One region of the Neorhizobium sp. T7_12 genome, then DNA from elsewhere that is predicted to be linked to it. Evidence: riboswitches for the same ligand, from Rfam matches in the RefSeq annotation. Region 1 holds a riboswitch; the other holds the start of a gene.
The links. A riboswitch is a leader RNA that binds a small molecule or an ion and turns the genes downstream of it on or off. The one in region 1 is predicted to bind cobalamin.
Positions count from the first base shown of each region.

Region 2: it holds a riboswitch for cobalamin, as region 1 does, so the genes downstream of both, bluB (5,6-dimethylbenzimidazole synthase) here and C5J26_RS12400 (aromatic ring-hydroxylating dioxygenase subunit alpha) in region 1, are expected to answer to the same signal.

Region 1 is NZ_PVBK01000004.1:171,711-176,168, reverse strand. It holds gene C5J26_RS12415 (FAD-binding oxidoreductase) at 1-889, opposite strand, end outside; gene C5J26_RS12410 (L-threonylcarbamoyladenylate synthase) at 917-1,894, opposite strand; gene C5J26_RS12405 (DUF6656 family protein) at 1,928-2,542, opposite strand; cobalamin riboswitch at 2,708-2,941, shown strand; gene C5J26_RS12400 (aromatic ring-hydroxylating dioxygenase subunit alpha) at 3,042-4,286, shown strand; gene C5J26_RS12395 (BA14K family protein) at 4,395-4,458, shown strand, end outside.
Region 2 is NZ_PVBK01000002.1:511,761-516,218, forward strand. It holds gene C5J26_RS08495 (GFA family protein) at 81-491, shown strand; gene C5J26_RS08500 (NAD+ synthase) at 552-2,225, shown strand; gene C5J26_RS08505 (TolB family protein) at 2,241-3,071, shown strand; cobalamin riboswitch at 3,099-3,288, shown strand; gene bluB (5,6-dimethylbenzimidazole synthase) at 3,368-4,054, shown strand; gene C5J26_RS08515 (hypothetical protein) at 4,055-4,458, opposite strand, start outside.

The sequences.
Region 1 (4,458 bases):
CGGAATCCGAAGTCGAGATGTCGATCAGCGCGTACCATGGATGCGGCTCGGAGAGCGGATCGCGCACGCCCTCTATATGCCGGACCACGAATTCGATGCCGATGCGCGGCATCAGTTCGAAACCGGTCAGCGCCGTGCCGCAGAGGTTCGAGGCTCGCTCGAAGAGTTTTAACGCGTCTGCTGGCGAGTTGAGGCCGGCAAGTGCCACCTGGTGCCCGACCGGCTGCGGGAAAAGTTTCAGCACCGCGCCGGTGATGATGCCGAGCGTGCCTTCCGCGCCGATGAAGAGGTCGCGCAGGTCGTAGCCGGTATTGTCCTTCTTGAGCCGCCGCAGGCCGTCCCAGATTTCACCTGTCGGCAGCACCACTTCGAGCCCGAGGCAGAGCTGGCGGGTATTGCCGTAGGCGAGCACGGCGGTGCCGCCGGCATTGGTGGAGAGGTTGCCGCCGATGCGGCAGGAGCCTTCCGAGCCGAGCGACAGCGGAAACAGCCGGTCGACCGCTTCCGCCGCCTTCTGCACGTCGGCAAGGATGGCGCCGCCGTCGGCGACCAGCACGTTTGCGACCGGATCGACGTCGCGGATGCGGTTCATCCGTTCGAGCGAGACGATCAGGTCGCTGCCGCCGGTACGCGGGGTCTGCCCCCCGACGAGGCCGGTATTGCCGGTCTGGGGCACGATCGGCGTGCCGGTTTCGCTCGCAAGCTTCAGGATCGCCGACACTTCCTCGACCGAGCCCGGCTTCAGGAGCATCGGCGAAGAACCTTTGTAGAGCCCGCGGCCCTCGACGAGATGCGGCGCAAGATCGTTGGCGTCGCGCAGGACGTGGTTCTCACCGACGATCGCCGCGAAGCGGTCGAGAAGCTCTGGGTTCGGCCCTGAAATGTCCATCGGCGTCTCCTCCTCTTTAGCCCCGGCTTATTCCCGCGGGGCGGCCGCCCTCGCCAGCCGGTCGTTGATCGCCTCGCCGAGCCCATGGTCGGGAATGGGCGTGACGGCGATGCTGGAGGCGCCGGTGGCGTCGGCGCGCTTCAGGTAATCGAACAGATTTGCCGCCGCTTGCGCAAGGTCACCGGACGGGCTCAGGTCAAAAACCGCCGCGGCGAGTTCCATTCCCTTCACTGGAGCGGAGCCGAGCCGGATCAACGCCTCGCCGGCCTCGACATGGTCGGCGTTGAGCCTCACCGCTGCACCCGGCGCATAATGAGAGGCCAGCATGCCGGGAGCCTCGATGATCGTCACCGGTCCCTCAGGCCGGATCACCGCAAGACCGGTTGCCTTCTCGATCTCTTCCGCGGCTACCCCGCCCGGTCTCAGCAGCCGGATCACGCCGTTCTCGACGCGAACGATGGTCGATTCGACACCGACCGGAGCCGCACCGCCGTCGATGATCAACGCCAGCTTCTCGCCCAGGTCGTCGGCCACGTGGCGCGCGCTGGTCGGGCTCACCTTGCCGGACGTATTGGCGCTGGGGGCCGCGAGTGGCTTTCCGAAGGCGCGGATGAGCTCGGAAGCAAAGCCCTTGGGAAGCCGGATGCCGACCATATCGAGCCCGGCCGTCGCCAGTGCATGGATGCCGCTTTCGGGCTTCAGGGGAAGGATCAGGGTAAGGGGCCCAGGCCAGAAGGCTTCGGCAAGCTTTCGCGAGATCGGATCGAAGTCGGCATAGCGCTCGGCCATGTCGAGATCCGACATGTGGCAGATCAGCGGGTTGAAGCGCGGCCGGCCCTTGGTCTCGTAGATGCGGGTGATGGCGGCGGGATTGGTGGCGTCGGCTGCAAGTCCGTAGACCGTCTCGGTCGGGATCGCCACGGGAAGGCCGTCCGCAAGGATGGTGCAGGCTTGGGCAAGTGCGCCGTCGTGATCCCGGGTGATGTCGATGATTTGAGCCGTCATATCCGCCCGTCAATAACGCGGACCCGGGCGTCTTCAAAGCTTTTTGATGATCTCGCGGAGCATTTCGTTGGAAGTGCCGAGCATCAGCACGTTCTTGATGGCTTCCATCGGATCGTTGGTCTGGAACAGAAGGCCGTTCTTGCGGATCGTGCGGTTGATCTGCAGCGGTTGACCCGCCTCGCGTTCGACCGCAACGGCAAAATACATGCGCGAATTGGCCGGGCTGATATGCTCGAAGAACGTTTCTTCCTCGCCGATCTTGGAGAAGAAGTTGGCGATATAGAACGACCAGCTCACCGGGCCGCCGCGTGGAAGAAACGTCCTTGCCGCCGTGACATGGCAATAGCCGAGATGCGGCCGTTCATCGAGCGTGTGGTGGAAGATGATCTTCGGAAAGTTGATCGAGCGATGGAAGGAGTTGATCCGGTTGTGGCTCGTTTCCCCAGCTGCCTCGAGCCTTTTGCCCGTGCGCTCGGCGACTTCGTTATGGGTGAGATAGCGGCGCTCTTCCGGCAGCCAGACCGGATTGTAGCGGGAGCTGCGCCCCGTCCGGAGGAATTCGGAATGGGAAGCAGTCTTCACTACCACCGGCGCCGGAGGCGGTGGTGGAGGGGCTTTGTAGTAACGGATCTTTCCCTTGGCCTGCACGGTGGCATCGCTCCCATTCACGCCGGGATTTTATGGCTTATCCCTTAATGACAGGTTTCGCTTTCGCGTGGCTGGAGTGTTGCATTTTGGGCCGTTTCGCCGCTGTCGCCAACGCGGTTGCCGATGTCGCAATGTCGCCTATGCGACACGCTCGCTCGATGATTATATCCGCCTCGATCTCGAGGTGCCGCCTGACTAGGGAAGGCGGAGAATTGGGAAGCCGGCAGGGTCTTTAGAAACCCTAATCTGGCGCTGCCCCCGCAACGGTGGTGGAGCAATAAGGCACGGCATGAGCCACTGGGAAAGAGCCGCAAGGGCCACCCGGGAAGGCGCCGAGCCGGTCCCCTGAACGGGACAAGCTCCTGAGCCCGGAAACCAGCCTCGGGATCAAAAATGACGACCGGACGCGGCGGGCGTTCGGGACAGGGTGTTGGGTGGGCCTTGAGGCCGGCCGGCATTTCCATGTCCTTCCGCTGTCCACATTGACGAGGAAGATAATATGGAAATTCGCAATCAAGCCCTGCGGCAGCTTAAGAACCGCCGTGAAGGCTTCAGCCTCGAACAGCCCTTCTATACCGATCCCGCCTATTTCAAGCTCGATCTGGAAATGATCTGGTATCGCGACTGGCTGTTCGTCGGGCATGATTGCGAGCTGCCCAAGGCCGGAGCCTATTTCACCCTGCAGATCGGCGATTATCCGGTCGTCGTCGTGCGCGGCCGCGACAACCAGATCCGGGCGCTGCACAATACCTGCCGCCATCGCGGCAGCCGCGTCTGCACCAAGGAGCATGGCTCGGCGGTCCGGCTCGTCTGTCCCTACCACCAATGGACCTACGAGCTGGACGGCTCGCTTCTGGTCGGCCGCCAGATGGGCCAGGACTTCGACAAGACCCAGTTCAGCATGAAGAAGGTCCATTGCGAAAGCGTGGCGGGCTTTATCTTCATCTGCCTTGCCAACGAGGCGCCGGATTTCGCGCCGGTTCGTGCGGCGATCGAGCCCTATATGGCCCCGCATCGCCTCTCGGAAGCCAAGGTCGCGCACCAGTCGACGATCATCGAGAAGGGCAATTGGAAGCTCGTCTGGGAAAACAACCGCGAGTGCTACCACTGCGCCGCCAACCATCCGGAGCTCTGCCGCACCTATCCGGAATCGCCCACCGCGACCGGCGTCCAGGGTGCCAAGGACGATCCGGTCATCGCCGCCCATTGGCAGCGTTGCGAGGAGGCTGGGTTGCCGAGCGAGTTCCGCATGGACGAAACCGGCCAGTTCCGCGTCGCGCGCATGCCGCTGATCGAGGATGCCGAGAGTTATACGATGAGCGGCCGCAACGCCGTGCAGCGCAAACTCTCCGAGGACGTGACGATCAACTCGATCGGCACCATGCTGCTCTTCCACTATCCGAGCAGCTGGAACCACATTCTCGGCGACCATGCGATTTCGTTCCGCGTCACCCCGCTGGGGCCGGAGGAAACGGCGGTCACCACAAAATGGCTGGTCCACAAGGATGCGGTCGAGGGCGTCGACTACAATCTCGAAGAACTGACCCATGTCTGGAACATGACCAACGACCAGGACCGCCAGATCGTCGAGGAAAACGCCTTCGGCATCCGCTCGCCCGCTTATGAGCCGGGTCCCTATTCGCCACTCCACGAAGGCGGCGTCATGCAGTTCGTCGAATGGTATTCGAACTTCATGGTCAACCGGCTGCAGGGCGACCAGGCGCAACTCTCGATCGTCGCCTGATCGCCAATTCGTGATCTGCGGTGATCGGTGCCGGGTACGTCTTCAGGAACCGAAACCTGCGTCTGGCGTTGTTTTCCGATTAAAAATCAGAATGAGGAAACACACCGCATGAACGCCTTTCGTCTACGTCTGACTGCGGCGGCGGTTGCCATCGCGACCACCTTTGCCGGGC
Region 2 (4,458 bases), on a different contig from region 1:
ATGATCATCATCAGCGGAATAGATTTGACCTCGCGGCCCGCGCTCGCAACACTCGGCCGTCGTTTCGTCGAGGATGGTGCATGGAGCAGAAGAACAACGGTCGTTGCCTGTGCGGCGCGATCCGATTTGAGACGGTGGGTCCGCTGCGGACGGTCACGGCCTGCCATTGTTCGCAATGCCGCCGCCAGACCGGGCTTTATTACGCGGCGACCAGTGTTCGCGTTGAGAACATGACGCTCGAAGGCGAGGAGGTGCTCAGCTGGTATCGCGCCAGCGACGAGGCGCGGCGCGGTTTCTGTTCGCAATGCGGCTCCGCGCTGTTCTGGCAGGCAGAGGGTGCGGCAAGCATTTCGATTCTGGCGGGCGCTTTCGACCAGCCGAGCGGGCTTGTCATGGGCGAGCATATCTATTGCGCCGACAAGGGGGATTTCTACCAATTGCCGGAGGACGGCGTGCCGCATTATCCGGGCGATCGTCCCGCATCCGCCTGAATGACAAAAAACTCTCGGAACGACGTTGCCGCCGTCTGCTGCGGACGTTAAATCGGTACCATGACCCAGGATATAAGCCAGACACTCCGTATCGCCGTTGCCCAGCTCAACCCGACTGTCGGCGATATCGCCGGCAACCTGGCGCTGGCCCGAGAAGCCCGAAAGGATGCGGCCCGCGAAGAGGCGGATCTTATCCTGTTCACCGAGCTCTTCCTGTCCGGTTATCCGCCGGAGGACCTCGTCCTGAAACCGGCTTTCCTCAACGCCTGCCTGAAGGCGGTGGAGGAGCTTGCGGCCGATACGGCAGACGGCGGCCCCGGCGTCATCATCGGCTTCCCGCGTCAGGGCGCGGAAGGCCGGCACAATTCGATCGCCGTGCTCGACGGCGGCAAGGTGATCGCAGTGCGCGACAAGATCGACCTGCCGAACTATGGCGAGTTCGACGAGAAGCGGGTCTTCATCGCCGGCGAGATGCCAGGCCCGGTCAATTTCCGCGGCGTCCGGCTCGGCATCCCGATTTGCGAGGATATCTGGGGCGATCTCGGCGTCTGCGAGACGCTCTCGGAGAGCGGGGCGGAAATCCTGCTCGTGCCGAACGGCTCGCCCTATTTTCGCGGCAAGGTCGACATCCGCCATCAGGTCGTTCTGAAGCAGGTGATCGAGACCGGCCTACCGATGATCTATGCTGCCCAGCTCGGCGGCCAGGACGAACTGGTCTTCGACGGCGCAAGCTTCGGCTTCAACACCGACAAGTCGCTCGCCTTCCAGATGAGCCAGTTCGAGCCGGCCGTCGCCGTCACCGAATGGAGACGGATTGGCGAGACCTGGCATTGCGCCCGCGGGCCGATGGCCCGCATTCCGGAAAAGGAGGAGGCGGACTATCGCGCCTGCCTTCTGGGCTTCCGCGACTACGTCAACAAGAACGGCTTCAAGTCGGTCGTGCTCGGCCTCTCCGGTGGCATCGACAGTGCCATCTGCGCGGCGATCGCCGTCGATGCGCTGGGCGAGGAGAGGGTGCGCACGGTGATGCTGCCCTACCGCTACACCTCCGAGGATTCGCTGAAGGACGCGGCCGATTGCGCCAAGGCGCTCGGCTGCCGCTACGACATCGTGCAGATCGCCGAGCCGGTGGACGGTTTTTCGTCGGCGCTGGCCGACCTGTTCGAAGGAACCGAGGAGGGGATCACCGAGGAGAACCTCCAGAGCCGCGCGCGCGGCACGATCCTGATGGCGATCTCGAACAAGTTCGGCTCGATGGTGGTGACGACCGGCAACAAGTCGGAAATGTCGGTCGGCTACGCGACTCTCTACGGCGACATGAATGGCGGCTTCAACCCGATCAAGGACCTCTACAAGATGCAGGTCTATGCGCTGGCCGCCTGGCGCAACGAGCACCTGCCGCCGACGGCTCTTGGCCCGAGCGGCGAGGTGATCCCGAAGAACATCATCTCCAAGGCTCCGTCCGCGGAACTCAGACCCAACCAGACCGACCAGGATTCGCTGCCGCCCTATCCGGTGCTCGACGATATCCTCGAATGCCTGGTCGAGCTGGAAATGGGGACCGAGGAGATCGTTGCCCGCGGCCACGACATCGCAACCGTTCACCGGATCGAGCACCTGCTCTATCTCGCCGAATACAAGCGGCGCCAATCGGCGCCGGGCGTCAAGATCACCAAGAAGAACTTCGGCCGCGATCGGCGTTATCCGATCACCAACCGTTTCCGCGATCGGTAGGAGAGGATCATGGCCCTGCGCAGCTCGGTCGAGATCTTCAATATCCGGACGAGGATGATGCGGGTGGTCTGGCAGACGGAAGCCCTGTTCGAGGCGCCCAACTGGTCGCCCGACGGGCGCTACCTGATGCTCAACAGCGAGGGGCTGATTTATCGTCTGTCACCGGAGGGTGATGATGGACCGGAACTGGTCGATAGCGGCTTTGCCCGCCAATGCAACAACGACCACGGCATTTCGCCGGACGGTTCGCTGATCGCCATTTCCGACAAGGTAGAGTTCGGCAAGTCGGCGATCTATGTCCTTCCCGCAGGCGGCGGCGTGCCGCGGCTGGTGACCCAAAACCTGCCGTCCTACTGGCATGGCTGGTCGCCGGACGGAAAAAGCTTCGCCCATTGCGGCATCCGCGGCGACGAGTTCGACATCTATACGATCGGCATCGAAGGTGGCGCAGAGACGCGGCTGACCTTCGGCGAGGGCCGCAACGACGGGCCGGATTTTTCGCCGGATGGAAAATGGATCTATTTCAATTCCAGCCGCACCGGATTGACGCAGATCTGGCGGGTTCCGGCCGCCGGCGGCGTGGCCGAGCGGATCACCGATGGCGGTTACGGCGACTGGTTCCCGCATCCGTCACCGAAGGGTGACAAGATCGTCTTTGTCTCCTACGACGCCGATGTCTTCGACCACCCGCGCGATCTCGACGTCCGCGTCAGGCTCATGGACATGGACGGCGGCAATGTCGAAACGCTGTTCGAGCTTTTCGGCGGGCAGGGCACGATGAATTCGCCGAACTGGTCGCCGGATGGCGATGAGTTTGCCTATGTGCGCTATTTCCCCGTCGCATGAGTGCCTTGCGCGGAGGATAGCGTAAGGGCATAACCGATCCTGTCAGGTGCCGGCGACAAGCCGGAGAATCGGGAATCCGGGGTGGAACCGGAACGTGCCCAACGCTGTGAGGTGGACGCTCGGCCGCAGGATATGAAAGCCACTGGGAAACCGGGAAGGCGGCGGTTGAGGCGGATGAAGCCAAGTCAGAAGACCGGCCTGACAAGATAGACCAGCCCGCGCGGACGGCGGAAAGGTTTCGGACCTCTCCTTGCTTCTGAAAGGCAGGGGAGCGACGGCATTGTTGGGGACAAACGATGCAGCCTGATCCTTTCGCGCATGCCTTGCTGCCTGCCGGTGAATTTTCGAAGGCCGAGCGTGCGGCCGTCTACCGGGCGATCGAGACGCGCCGCGACGTGCGCGACCAGTTCCTGCCCGATCCGCTGCCGGACGACCTGGTAAGGCGGCTGCTTGGCGCCGCGCATTCGGCACCCTCGGTCGGCTTCATGCAGCCCTGGAATTTCATCCTCATCCGCGATCAGGCGGTACGGGAGGCCGCCCGGGCTGCCTTTTCGCGTGCCAATGACGAGGCCGTGGAGATGTTTGCCGAGGAAAGCCGCGACCTCTACCGCAGCCTCAAGCTCGAAGGCATCGTCAAGGCGCCGCTGTCGATCTGCGTCACCTGCGATCCGGATCGTGCCGGCCCGGTCGTGCTCGGCCGCACCCACAATCCGCGCATGGACGTCTATTCGACCGTCTGCGCCGTGCAGAACCTGTGGCTTGCGGCAAGAGCCGAGGGCGTCGGTGTCGGTTGGGTCAGCATTTTTCGCGAGGAGGACGTGCGTGCACTGCTGGGCATTCCCGACTGCGTCGAGATCGTCGCCTGGCTGTGCCTTGGTTATACCGACCGGCTCTACGCCGAGCCGGAATTGGCGCTCAAGGGCTGGCGCCAGAGGTTGGCCCTGGATGAGCTGATCTTCCAGGATCGCTGGGAGAACCGCTGATCACTGCTGCGGCTGCGGTCCTGCCGATTTCGGATTGCTGAGGTCGATATCCGCTTCGGGCAGGAAAGCCGGCCCGACAGTGCGCACCTTCTTGTTTGGATCGTATGGCCGCTCCGGCGGCGGCGTGAGCACCGGCGGCTGGAGCGCGGCCTGCGGCTTTTGCGGGCGGGTCTGCAGTTTGGTAATCCCGGAATAGGGTTGCTCTTCTCTCGGAAGTTCGATGCCCGGCACCTTTCGGCGGTCGTCGACAACAGGCGGCAGCGGCTCGAAGGAGGGGATGCAGCGCTGTTCGCGAATGGCGGCGAGAATGGCATTCCGCTCTTCCGAGGGCAGGATCATCTGCCGCGAACTGTTCCGTTCCGCCGCCAGCGCGTCGCGGCTCTGCTCCATTCTTTCCAGCGCAT